DNA from 4 places in the Brevibacillus choshinensis genome. Region 1 is predicted to be linked to each of the others. Evidence: riboswitches for the same ligand, from Rfam matches in the RefSeq annotation. Region 1 holds a riboswitch; each other region holds the start of a gene.
The links. Region 1 has a riboswitch for S-adenosylmethionine ahead of JNE38_RS05835 (ABC transporter permease). Riboswitches for the same ligand answer to the same signal wherever they lie in the genome.

Region 1 (3,192 bases):
ACTGCCTGCACCTCTCCGCCGTAAGTGCGAAAGGAGACGCGCAGCTGGTCTACCTCCAACAATGGCTTCACGATGTACTCCCCCTCATTTCCTGATCCGCGGGTCCAGTGCATCCTGCAGACCGTCCCCGAGTGCGTTGCACGCGAACATGGTAAGCGAGATCATGAATCCCGGAAAAAACAGCCGCCACCACTGCCCGCTCAGCACAACCGCCAGCGCGTCGTTGGCCATCGTTCCCCAACTGGCCGTCGGCGCTTGCACGCCCAGCCCGAGGAAGCTGAGAAACGACTCGGCGAAGATCGCATGCGGAATCGTAAAGGTCAGGTTGACGATGATGACGCCGATTGTATTGGGCAGCAGATGCTGGAGGATGATCTTGGCATGCGAGGTTCCCAGCTTTTCAGAGGCCAGCACAAACTCCTGCCGTTTGATCTGCATGATTTGCCCTCTGACCAAGCGGGCCATGCCCACCCAGCCGGTCAGCGAAAGGGCAATAATGATCGTTGCGAGTCCGGGCTCCAGAATCACCATCAGCAGGATCACCACCAGCAGATACGGGATGCTGTAGAGAACTTCAGCCATCCGCATCAGGATATTGTCCACACGGTCGCCCAGCTTGCTCCTTCCTGCCATGTATCCGGAAATGCCGCCGATGCATACTCCGATCACCAGGTCGATGGCAGCAGCAGCCACACCGATAAACAAAGAGATCCGACCGCCCATCCAGGTACGCGCCCACATGTCACGGCCCAGGTCATCCGTTCCAAACCAGTGCTCGCCCGACACCTGCAGATTCCCCTGCGTCAACGACTGGTCATGCGGGCTGTAGGGAACGAGCATCGGTCCGATGATCGAGAGGGCCACCACTGCCGCGAGCAGGATAAACCCGAGCATCGCCAGCTTGTTGCGGCATACCCGCTGCAAAACCTCCTGCCAATACCCAAGACTGGGACGTTCCGAATGTTCTTCGGTTATCCGGCTCCGGTCGAGTGGTCGAAACAGGGAATCCAGTTGTGTTGCCTGATTGGCCATAAAGCTACTTCCCTCCGCTCGTCAATCTGATGCGCGGGTCAATCACCCGATACAGCAGGTCGATGATGTACAAGGTAAAAATGAGCACAAAGCTGTAAAACACCGTCATTCCCAAAATCACAGGATAATCGCGGTTAAAAATGCTTTCCACGAAGTATTTGCCGAGCCCGGGAATGGCGAAAATCTTTTCCACCACGAAGGTACCGGTCAGCAGATTGGCAAAAAGCGGACCGATAAAGGTAAGCACAGGCAGCATGGCGTTGCGCATCCCGTGTCTGACGACGATGGAAAAGGTGCCGAGCCCTTTCGCCTCTGCGGTGCTTATGTAATCCTGCTGCCAAACCTCAAGCATGCTGGCTCGTACGAAGCGGGCGATAATGGCAAGTGGTCCGATGGCGAGCGCAAGCGTGGGAAGGATCGAGTGCTCCCAGCTCCCCCATGCGGCGACGGGCAAAAGCTCCCATTTGACCGCCATGTACTTGATCAATAGCGGCGCCAAAATAAAACTTGGGACGGAGATCCCGATGATCGCTGCGAACATGGACAGGAAATCCAAGCTCCGATTGTGATAGAGTGCCGCGATGATTCCGAGTGTGATTCCACCAGCCAGCGCGACAACAAACGACTGGATTCCCAGAACAGCCGAAGCGGGAAAGCCCTCTGCAATCAGCGTGTTCACGTCCCTCGTCTTGGACTGGATGGATGGTCCCAGGTCAAATTGCAGCAATCCTTTCAGATAAAGCAGGTACTGTACCGTGATCGGCTGATCCAGGTTGTACTCCGCCCGCATGTTTTTCACCACTTCTTCCGGAAGCATTTTGGCGTCAGACGCGAACGGGTCTCCCGGAATCAGGTGCATGATCGCAAACGTCACCGTGACAATGATCCACAGCGTAACCAGCATGAGAAAGCCACGCTTGACCGCATAATGAAACACGTTGTTTCCTCCTTTGCACAATACAAATTAAAACGATGCGAATACTATGAATTAGGTATATAGAAAGCCCCTCTCCGAAAAGAAGAGGGGCGATTTCACGATTCCCACCTTCTCATCTCTCAGAATAACTCCGCAGGATTTGGCACCGTATGGTTAATCAGACCAAGGTTGCCGGGTTTCATCGGGCCAGTCCCTCCACCGCTCTCGATAAGAATGTTCTATAAAATTAAATTTCATCCACAAAATTCATTTTTATCTTATCATTTTACTCGGATATGTCAATGCAGTTCAGTTACAATTGATTTTTCTTTATTTATGAAATTGCAGTCCGATCCTAGCCTCCCAAAGCATAAAAAAGAAACCCCGAAAACCCGGGGTTTCTCTCGCTCCCTGCCGATTGTTCAATCGGCTTTTTTCTTTGTCTCACATTCTTAATACGCTTTCTCCGCCTTTTTCTGTCCGATGGGCAGCAGTTTATCGACTGACAGAAGCGGACTGCCTGCCAGAACCAGATAAACGGACATCGCGAGCAGAGAGAGGTGCAATTCGTTGCCTGTGAAGAAGCCTCTTTCCGACGGCATGACGAACATGACGACGATCATGATCCATGCGAACAGCAGAGGAACGATTCGTGTTCCGAGGCCGATGAGGACGAGAATGCCTCCGAACAGCTCAATGGAAGCCACGACATTGGCCATCCAGCCTGGAATGCCGAGTGACGAGAAAAACCCAGCCGTGCCTTCGAGCGCCTGAAACTTGTCCAAACCGTGATTGATAAAGACAATTCCCAGGATGACCCGAACCAGCAAAGCTCCTACTTCCTGCATCGTTTTCGTATTCATATTACCTTCCTCCTCAAAAGGGGCTTGTCTATTCGTTTTAAACTACACAATGTAGTGTAAACCCGTAAAAAAATCAGGCCATAGAGACCCAGAATAGCTGACTTAACAAGATGATGACACTAACGGAAATAAAAACTGAGATTGTCGGCAGCTGAAAAGGTACCTCTTTCTTCGGGTCAAGCAGCCGCTGGATTCGGTAATTGATCGCAGTATCGGCAAAGGAAACATGAGCAGCTTGCATGACAGGCATCGTTTGTCTTTGCTTGACCAGCTTCAGCAAGGCACGTCCCAGATCTGCCATCCCTCCCGTTTGTTCCATCGCGTGACGGTCAGCCAAAACCTCTCTGACCACTTTATAATTCGTGTGTATATGCTTCAATA
Region 2 (3,192 bases), 2.9 Mb from region 1:
GATCCAGGTGAAGCTCGGTCAAAAGGTGCAGGCAGGAGCTGTATTATTCACGCTGGATCAGAGCGATCTGAATCGTGCCGTCAAGCAAGCGCAGGCAGCCTATGAGCTGTCCGTAGCCTCACTTCGGCAGAGCGCGAGCAATACAGGGGAAAGTCTGCAGCAAGCCAGGAGCGGTCTCGTCTCATCCGAACAGAGGCTGCAGGACGCCCGGCGCGATTTTGAGCGAATCTCGCAGCTGTATGGGCAGGGGGCGGTAGCTGCCCAGCAGCTCGAGCAGGCTAAAGCCGCGTTGGTCAACGCTCAGACCACTTATGACAATGCAAAGCAGACGCTTGCGACCGCCCAGCAGAAAACAGGAGTAGCCGTAACTGAGGCGTCGGTGGAGCAAGCGCGTGTCGCTTTGGAGAACGCACGTGAAGAGCTGGGCTATGCCGTGATCACCGCCCCCATTTCAGGAACGATCTCGCAGGTGCACGGCTCCGCAGGAGAGATGGCCTCCGTGCAATCAGCAGTCGTGACGATCGTAAATACAGATCCCCTCATCGCCAAAGCGAATCTATCCGAACAAGATGTGTCAACCGTGAAAAAGGGTGACGTGGTGACGATCACGCTCACCACCCTGGAAAAAGACCTGAAGGGAACGATCACCGCCATCAGCCCCGTCATGAATCAGGACTTGCGCGCCTATCCCGTGGAGATATCCCTTGCCAACCCGGAGGCGATCCTGAAAGCAGATATGGTCGTCAACATCCAGTTCGGCTTGCAGCAGTCAGCGAATGCTCTCGTCGTCTCACGAAAGGCAGTTTTTGAGGAAAACGGGAAACAGTACGTCTACCGCATAACCGACAAGACCGCAAAGAAAGTGGAAGTGAAAACCGGAGAACAGACCAGCGATTCGATCGAGCTTGTGGAAGGTGTCCAGGAAGGTGACCGCATTGTCGTGCGGGGACAGACGTTACTTAGAGACGGGGCAACCGTGCAAATTCAGCAAGGATCTTGACACACCGATAACGCTCAAGTAGTATGAAGAAGATTCAAAACATTATATTCCGTGTGCTTTACTTATTCAGAGAGGTGGAGGGACTGGCCCTATGAAACCCGGCAGCGGATCTATGTTCCCTTGTGGAGCTGGATGCTGTGCCAATTCCAGCAGGAGATTTCCTGACAGATAAGGACGTGACGAAGCTGATCTACCCCTTTTTCTGTAAGGAAAGAGGGGTTTTTTGCTGTACGAATTTATTTTACATGCATCATCCGACAGAAAGGAAAATGAAGACAGATGCGTATCCAACATTCCGACATGATCGATCGGCTGCCGACGCAATTTTTTGCCACACTCGTAGCGAAAGTAAATAAAGTCATCGCTGCCGGTCATGATGTGATCAATCTCGGCCAGGGCAATCCTGATTTGCCGACACCGGCCCATATCGTAGAAGAATTGCAGGCAGCGGCAGCGCTCCCGCTGCATCATAAATATCCGCCGTTTAGCGGACGCCTCGAGCTGAAGCAGGCGGTCGCTCACTGGTATAAGCAGGAATTTGACGTGGACCTCGACCCGGAAGAAGAGGTAGCGATTTTGTTTGGCAGCAAGACAGGGCTAGTGGAAATCTGCCAGGTCTTGATGAACAAAGGGGATGTCGCATTGGTGCCGGATCCAGGCTATCCTGACTACTGGTCCGGGGTTGCCGTCGTAGACGGGCGAATGGTCATGATGCCTCTGCGCGCAGAGAATCAGTTTTTGCCTGATTACGGTCAGATTGCAAAGGAAGATCTGGAGCGAGCGAAGCTGATGTTCCTCAACTACCCGAACAATCCGACAGCGGTGAATGCTCCCTTTGAGTTCTACGAGGAGACGATTCGCTTTGCACAGAAAAACGAGATCGTCGTATGCCACGACTTTGCCTACGGTGCCATCAGCTACGATGGCAAAAAGCCGGTGAGCTTTATGCAGGTTCCGGGTGCGAAGGAAGTGGGCGTCGAGTTCTACACACTGTCCAAGACCTACAACATGGCGGGCTGGCGCGTCGGTGCGATGGTAGGAAACCGCGAGCTGGTCCGACTGATCAATCTGATTCAAGACCATTACTTTGTGAGCTTGTTCGGAGCAGTGCAGATGGCCGCGGCAAAAGCCATGACGGAGTCGCAGCAGTGCGTACGCGATCTGGTAGCCGTCTACGAAGGACGCCGCAATGCACTGTTCACCAATCTGCATCGCATCGGCTGGCAGGCACAGCCTTCGCAAGGCTCGTTCTTTGCTTGGCTGCCCGTTCCGAGCGGATATTCCTCGATCGAGTTTTCGGATCTGCTGCTGGAAAAAGCACACGTGGTGGTAGCACCGGGGAATGGCTTCGGGCCTACGGGCGAAGGCTACGTACGGGCGGCTCTCTTGTCGGATGAGCAGCGACTCGCTGAAGCAGTGAGTCGAATCGAGCGGCTGGGGATATTTACAAAAGCATAAACAACAATGCAAAAGACGGACCGTACTGCTGAAATCAGCGGGTACGGTCTTTTTGCATTCTTTTTACAAGTCTTATGTGCAGCAATGGCTCCCGCTGTGAAGCAGGCCCATTCTTTTTGTTCGTTTTCGGGCACCTGCCCATCGCCTACAGGAGAGGTAGCGAATATGGTAGGAAGAGCTGGGCAAAATAAAATCACTGTCCATTCTCAATAAAAATCATTCTCATTATTGACAGATAATGATTTTCATTATACGATAAATACTGTTAATGATAATTAGTCTCAGCGACAACTTTTGGCAGAGCGGGAGGGTACCATGCGCTATCAGATTAATGGTTACACGGATATGTATACGGTAATCGCCAACGAGCGAAAAATAGGCGGGGCTATTGAAGCAGGTTCGATCCGTCTGCGTACGGGTGAAATGTTTGCCAATGCCGTTCTCACTCGTCTGGAAATGTCCGGAGCGCATTTTTGCTCGATCGGTTTTGTAACAGAAGAAGGACAGCGACTGATTGTCCATGTAGACGATATCAGCATGATTGCAGACGCTCGCCACGTGAATGTGTGCGATTTGCGCAATGATGGCATGAGAGCGGAAAAGAAAGCAGAACGCTTGAAACGATTGAAGCGTCTGTGCGAGCTGAACGAAGGAAGCTGTACGCTGACCTTCCAGGAAGAAGCTCTTTTGCTGGCCGAAGATATTGGGTTGGAAGAAGCGCATGCCCATGTCGA
Region 3 (3,192 bases), 1.7 Mb from region 1:
TGATAGGCTCCTGTGAGAATTTTCATCAAGGTGCTTTTCCCGGCCCCGTTTGCCCCCAGCAAGGCGTGTACCTCTCCAGCCTTCACTTCAAAATTCACCGTTCTCAGGGCAGGCACACCGGAAAATTGCTTCTCGATTCCTTGCATTTGTAAGGTTGCCAATCTTTACACCCCCTAGATAAGGAAGATTCCCGTTGAGCGTTCAACGGGAATCGCCTGCCATTCTATCCGATCTTACTTGCCCCACTCTTTCACGTATTGGGAAAGATCGCCCATCGTCACTTTTTTGTCCTTAGGCAGATCATCTTGTTTCACGAGAACAGGTGTCAGGTTGACGTTGTCCGGAACCTCTTCCCCTTTGATTTTCTTGAACACGGTCTCCGCCTGGATGCGGCCGATGTTGGACGGGTCAACTGCAGCAGTCGCTACCCAAGGAGAGTTTGGCTCCTGAATCATTTGCAGGTCCTCATCGCTCAGGTCGATGGAGTACACTTTGATTTCGGTGCGTCCTGCTTGCTGGATCGCACGTGTAGCACCTTTACCGAACTCATCCCATGCTGCCCATACTGCCGTGATGTCGCCTTTGTTCGGATATTTCTTCAGGATCGCTTCCATCTGAGATTGCGTATCCAGAGCGGTATTGTTGGTCGCGGAACCGAAAGCCGCTACTTCTTTGATATCCGGATATTTCTTCAAGAATGCATCGTACGTGATTTGACGTTTTTCCATAGGCGCAAAGCCTGCCACCCAAATCTTCACGATGTTTCCTTTGTTGCCATTGTCCGCAGCCAGCTTCTCGAGGCTCAGGTCAGCCAGCTTTTGGTCGTCCTGCGCTACAATCGGCACGCCCGGAATTTTGATGTCCGTGTCGAACAGGACGACAGGAATCTTCTTGTCTACCGCTTTTTGCGTTCCTTGCTGCAGCGCTTCTGCTGTACCGTGGTCGATCAGGATGCCGTCAAAGTGCTGGTTGACCGCTGCATCGAGATTGGAAGCCATTTTCGCCAGATCGGTGTCCGCATTGAATACCGTCAGCTCGCCGCCGTTTTTCTCCACTTCTTTTTTGACCCCGTTGATGTATTGCGCCGAAAAAGTCCCAACATTTTGACGCATAATCAACGCAATTTTCTTAGTTTTCTCGCCAGACGCGCCGTTTGGAGCAGCCGTGCCAGCTCCACCGCCGTTGCCGCACGCTGTCAAAGCGAGAGAAGCTGTCAGTGCCAGCGTGACCAGAAGACCCAATTTCTTTTTCATGGATGTTCCCCCTTGTGTATAGACTCGTCGCAGAAAAGGTCAAGCAGAAAAGCCTCTTTCAACAGAAAGAGGCTAAAATCAGCGATTTCCCGCCTCTCATCTGTCAGGTATCGTTACCTGTTGGAGTTAGCACCTTGGCGCGCAAGAGTCCTCTCGCGTGCTAGGTTGCCGGGCTTCATAGGGCCATTCCCTCAGCCTTCTCTGGATAAGAGTAGTTATTATTTTCGAAACGTTTGCTTTAATATATACAGACTATAATCAATGCATTCGCACCTGTCAACTGGGTCTTTTAAAAATTTGCGTTCATCTGACAAAAGACACCCACAATTTGGGAGGGATTATGCAAGGGCGTGTCGAAATATCGGGAAATGATAGTTAGTCAGTCTGCGGTGGAGATGCCCGATGAGCCTAATAAAAGAAGTCATCCTTCAATTTTTCTTTGTATTAATTCCCTTTGTGATGTTCAATATCTACTGCCGAGACAAGATGAGAAATTTCAGCAGGAGCTTCATCCTCTTCACCAGTTCGATCAGCTTGTTCCTCGCGATGACCTTTGCCTCCAGTGTCATTGACGGGGTCATTTTTGACACTCGGTATGTCATCATGTTTTTTGGGCTTGTTTACGGAGGTATCCAGACAGGTCTCATTTTGCTTGGAGAATTTGTCATTTATCGATTGTATTTGGGTGGCGAAGGATCGATCGTCGCCATGCTGATTGCCGTTTTTTCCTTCGTGGTGTCCCTGCTTATGTACAGATCGTATAAAACAACTCACCGGAAAACGATTTTCACCATTTCGGCAGGCATGGTGTTTTCCATTGTTGCCCTGACCCTTACCTATTTCTATTTCCCCCACTACTTTGTTGAAAATCTTACCTATCACTTTCTTGTGATTCCGCTGCAGAATTCACTCGGTATCTGGATATTGATGTCCCTTTTCAGCAAATCGGTATCGGACAAGGAAATTTTTATCAAGCATGCACAGAATGAAAAGATCGAGACAATGAGCCACGTGGCCGCTTCCCTTGCCCACGAGGTGCGCAATCCGCTTACGGCCGTCAAAGGATTTCTGCGATTAATGCAGGAAAACCCCACGGATTTGACCAAAAACGCCCAGTACATGAACATCTGTATGGACGAAATTCAACGGACGGAAATGATCCTCTCGGAATATCTCGCGATCTCAAAGCCGCTGACAAACCGGTATGAGCCCGTTAACGTCGCGGAAATGCTGAAGGTCATGCGCGCCGTGATGTCGCCCTTTGCGATCCTGCACAATGTGGAGTTGGAGGTCCGTACACCGGAAACGTCTGTCACCATCATGGCCAATCCGGATGAGATCAAGCAGGTGCTCGTCAACTTCATCAAAAATGCGATCGAGGCCTGCGCCAATGTGAGAAAAGGAAGAGTGTTCCTGTCCCTGATGGTGGAGGAAGGCAAAGCGATCCTGGTCATCAAGGACAACGGCGTGGGGATGGATGAAGGGCAAATGAAGCGGCTGGGGTCCATTTACTTTTCCACCAAATCCAGCGGCACCGGCTTGGGTCTTACGTATTCCTATCACGTCATCCATACGTTTGGCGGCACCGTCACCGTAAACAGCAAACCGAACGTAGGCACGAAATTCTCCATCACTTTTCCTTATCAAGAGTAAATCCCCAGATCCTTAGAGCGGATGTGGGGATTTTCACTTCGACACCGGCTTCATCAAATTTCGTTTCCAGCTGGGGGAATGCTCTGAGGGTAATGAAAAAAGTTAGTAGGGTCATATTTAGCTTTCACGCGTGTCAGTCGCTCGAAGTTACTGCCATAGTATTCTTCGGGCCAGTTCTTTATTGAGAGATCTGGGGTATTGACGTATATGCCCTCGGTAAAAGGACGTAACGCCAGACGCAAGCCCTCCACCCAGCGAATACCTTTAGCAGCCCCTTCCGGCTTAC
Region 4 (3,192 bases), 2.8 Mb from region 1:
TCCCCCGCCGAGAAAAGCATGAACACGCTGGAGATCGCTGCCATGCCGGATGCAAAAGCGAAACCGCGCTCTCCCCCCTCCAATCCGGCAATGGCGTCCTCCAAGGCTTGACGGGTAGGGTTTCCGGATCTGGCGTAATCAAACGTAGTCGGGCGGTCCAAATCAGCCTGATGAAAGGTGGACGCCTGATAGATCGGAACGGACGACGCGCCTGTGACCGAATCAAAGCACGATGTTCCATGCAGCACTTTTGTAGCAAAATTCATCGCACATTCCCTCCAACCGTCAGGCTCGCATCCAACGCCTCGCACAAATCCGCGATGAGGTCGTCTGGATGTTCAATCCCTACGGAGAGGCGGAGCAGCCGGTCACAGACACCTACGTACTCCCGAATCTCAGCCGGGATATCGGCGTGTGTCTGCGTCGCCGGGTATGTACACAGCGATTCTACGCCACCCAGACTTTCCGCAAACGAAACGATGCGCAGGTTTTTCAGGAAAGGCTTTACTTGATCAGCTGATCGTACACGGAAGGAAACCATCCCGCTGTAACCATTCGATTGCTTTTGCTGAATATCATGACCTGGGTGCTCAGACAGGCCCGGGTAAAAGACTTCTGTTACAGCAGGATGCTCACGCAGCTTGGCTGCGACAGCAAATGCATTCGCTTGATGGCGCTCCATGCGCAGTGCCAGCGTCTTCATCCCGCGCAAGAGAAGCCAGCAGTCTTGCGGCCCCAATACGGCCCCGATCGAATTGTGCAAAAAACGGATTTTTTCCGATAACTCTTGTCCTTTTGTCACGATCAAACCGGCAAGCACGTCATTATGTCCACCCAGATATTTGGTGGCGCTGTGCAGGACGATATCTGCTCCGAGCTCAAGTGGGCGTTGACAATACGGGGTCATGAAGGTATTGTCTACAATCGTCAGCAGGCCATGACTCTTTGCGATCTTCGCCACGCCGGCGATGTCGGTAATTTGGATCAGCGGATTCGTCGGAGTCTCCACGAGTATGGCTTTGGTCTGTGGCTTCACTGCCTGCTCCACCAATTCCAGATCACGCAGATCGACATAGCTAAACGAAAGTCCATAACGGGACAATACCTGCTCGAACAGCCGGTAGGTTCCCCCGTACAGGTCCAGTGAGACAATCAGATGATCTCCTTGGGAAAACAGCCCCATGACCGTATGGATAGCAGCCATGCCTGACGCACACGCGAACCCTCCGTCCCCCGCTTCCGCGCTCGCGATCGTCTCTTCCAAGACCGTGCGCGTCGGATTCGCAGTCCGAGTGTAATCAAATCCTGTGCTTTCCCCCAAAGTAGGATGGCGATAAGCTGTTGAGTAGTAGACCGGAAAGTTAACGGCCCCTGTTGTTTCGTCTTTTCCCACGCCCGCCTGAACTAGTTTCGTCTCCAAATGCATCTGATTTCTCTCCCTCCATAGTGTACGAGGGGCATGAAAAAAGCCCCCTTTCGTCTGAAAGAAGGCTTTGTTTACGTCGCCGTAAGCAAGACCTTCTCATCTTTCAGAGTTTGATAACTCTGCAGGAATTAGCACCATTATCTCCCTGTAACGTAAACCGTACAGGTGATTGGTTGCCGGGCATCATCGGGCCAGTCCCTCCGCCTCTCTGGATAAGAAGATTGCTATTCAATTTGATTGATCCTAATACTAATGGATGGATCACTGCCTTGTCAACAAGATTTTCCACTGGGAAGACATCCGCATCAATTTGCGTTTCTCAAGGCTTCCATCACTTGATTGTCGAGCTTGGCCGCTGCATTCTTGTCGTACGTTTTTTCATACTGCGGCTCAACGGAAATGCGGGAGCCGTAAAACATGATGTCCCGGACCGCTTCGATCTTGATTTCGACCATCGCCAGCTTCAGCGGCACACCCTCCAGCCGCTCTGTTTTTACCGCGGCACGACCGTTGATGGCAAAGGACGAACCCGCACCGATCAGATGCAATACCACCTGCGGCTCCTTGGCAATATTGGCCAGAATCCGCGAGCGATTATCGACAGCAAAACGAATGGTATCAACGGTTGCCGCATACGTCCACGACAAGGAACTGAGCGCTGGAGAGCCCGATTCATGATCGATCGTTCCCAGGGTAACAAAGCGCTCTTTCTGCAAAAGCTCAAACAATTCTTCCGACAGGGATTGGGAAACGGTTTCTGCCATTCCGATGCCTCCTCGAGTACGATTTGTACGTATATTGTACCCCCCTGCTGGGCGATAGGCAACGCTTCCGGTTCCTTGCTTCTCATTTCTTTTTTCCCTAAACTGGGTAATAGAGATAAACTTGATCCGAAACGGAGGTTTGTCGTGTGTCCCCTACTGACCGCCTGTTGGTCCAAATGGAGCAGTTGATGAAAGAAATCGAAGAAGTCCGCAAGCTCAATGAACGCATGGATAAAATCGCCATGTTCATGGAAGATATTCGTTTAGCCGATATCGTGCAAAATTACACAGCCCCGCGCAAGCTGCTCTGGATTAATTTCCTCGCAGGTCTTGCCCGGGGTCTGGGCCTTACTATTGGGACTGCTCTCGTGCTTGCCTTGCTTGGTTCGCTTTTAACTCAATTTTTATCCATACCGATCATTGGAGACTACATAAAGGAGCTCGTGGATTACGTGCAGCCCTATAATCAGCCGTAACGATCCTTAGTTGTCTTCGTCCTCGTCGTGGTCATCACGGTCATTGTCGTCGTCATCATCTTGGCCGTGTTGATTCCACTCCCCTTGCTTTTTCCAATATCCGTACGCGTTCCCGTTTGGTACGTGCTTCTCTTTTACTTTTTTGTCTTTTTTATCTTTCTTGTCTTTTTTATCATCGTCTTCGTCTTTGTTCGCTTGGTTCTCCATTGCCTCTGTGATGGCCTTTTTGATGCTTTCCGTCATGTCAGCCTGTTTGACCAGCTTGTCATCTACATACAGCTCGAGGCGAACCGCTTGCGCATCGAAAGAACCCTGCTTGATAGACAGCTTCAGGGAGTATTCCCCTTTGTCATTTGGCTTCACTTCTTGCTTTTTGCCATCCAGTGTTGTAACGAACAGCTTAACACCCTTATTCTTGGACCAGCCCACTACGGTTCCTTTGAGCTGAATGCTCTTGTTTTTCGGGTCGAGGGCAGCTGTTCCTGAGATTGCGTACGTTTTTACCGCTTCTTTGTCTGGAGCGTTT

Region 2: it holds a riboswitch for S-adenosylmethionine, as region 1 does, so the genes downstream of both, JNE38_RS21780 (pyridoxal phosphate-dependent aminotransferase) here and JNE38_RS05835 (ABC transporter permease) in region 1, are expected to answer to the same signal.
Region 3: it holds a riboswitch for S-adenosylmethionine, as region 1 does, so the genes downstream of both, JNE38_RS27670 (sugar ABC transporter substrate-binding protein) here and JNE38_RS05835 (ABC transporter permease) in region 1, are expected to answer to the same signal.
Region 4: it holds a riboswitch for S-adenosylmethionine, as region 1 does, so the genes downstream of both, JNE38_RS19675 (aminotransferase class I/II-fold pyridoxal phosphate-dependent enzyme) here and JNE38_RS05835 (ABC transporter permease) in region 1, are expected to answer to the same signal.

What each region holds. Positions count from the first base shown of each region.
Region 1 is NZ_CP069127.1:1,076,855-1,080,046, reverse strand. It holds gene JNE38_RS05845 (ABC transporter ATP-binding protein) at 1-71, opposite strand, end outside; gene JNE38_RS05840 (ABC transporter permease) at 85-1,032, opposite strand; gene JNE38_RS05835 (ABC transporter permease) at 1,037-1,969, opposite strand; SAM riboswitch class I at 2,079-2,183, opposite strand; gene JNE38_RS05830 (DoxX family protein) at 2,401-2,811, opposite strand; gene JNE38_RS05825 (M56 family metallopeptidase) at 2,885-3,192, opposite strand, start outside.
Region 2 is NZ_CP069127.1:4,316,922-4,320,113, reverse strand. It holds gene JNE38_RS21785 (efflux RND transporter periplasmic adaptor subunit) at 1-1,000, shown strand, start outside; SAM riboswitch class I at 1,060-1,175, shown strand; gene JNE38_RS21780 (pyridoxal phosphate-dependent aminotransferase) at 1,280-2,458, shown strand; gene JNE38_RS21775 (hypothetical protein) at 2,774-3,192, shown strand, end outside.
Region 3 is NZ_CP069127.1:5,532,214-5,535,405, forward strand. It holds gene JNE38_RS27665 (sugar ABC transporter ATP-binding protein) at 1-161, opposite strand, end outside; gene JNE38_RS27670 (sugar ABC transporter substrate-binding protein) at 234-1,253, opposite strand; SAM riboswitch class I at 1,347-1,465, opposite strand; gene JNE38_RS27675 (ATP-binding protein) at 1,656-2,906, shown strand; gene JNE38_RS27680 (FAD-binding oxidoreductase) at 2,960-3,192, opposite strand, start outside.
Region 4 is NZ_CP069127.1:3,913,810-3,917,001, forward strand. It holds gene JNE38_RS19670 (trans-sulfuration enzyme family protein) at 1-266, opposite strand, end outside; gene JNE38_RS19675 (aminotransferase class I/II-fold pyridoxal phosphate-dependent enzyme) at 263-1,426, opposite strand; SAM riboswitch class I at 1,520-1,645, opposite strand; gene JNE38_RS19680 (pyridoxamine 5'-phosphate oxidase family protein) at 1,732-2,190, opposite strand; gene JNE38_RS19685 (DUF5665 domain-containing protein) at 2,367-2,666, shown strand; gene JNE38_RS19690 (hypothetical protein) at 2,673-3,192, opposite strand, start outside.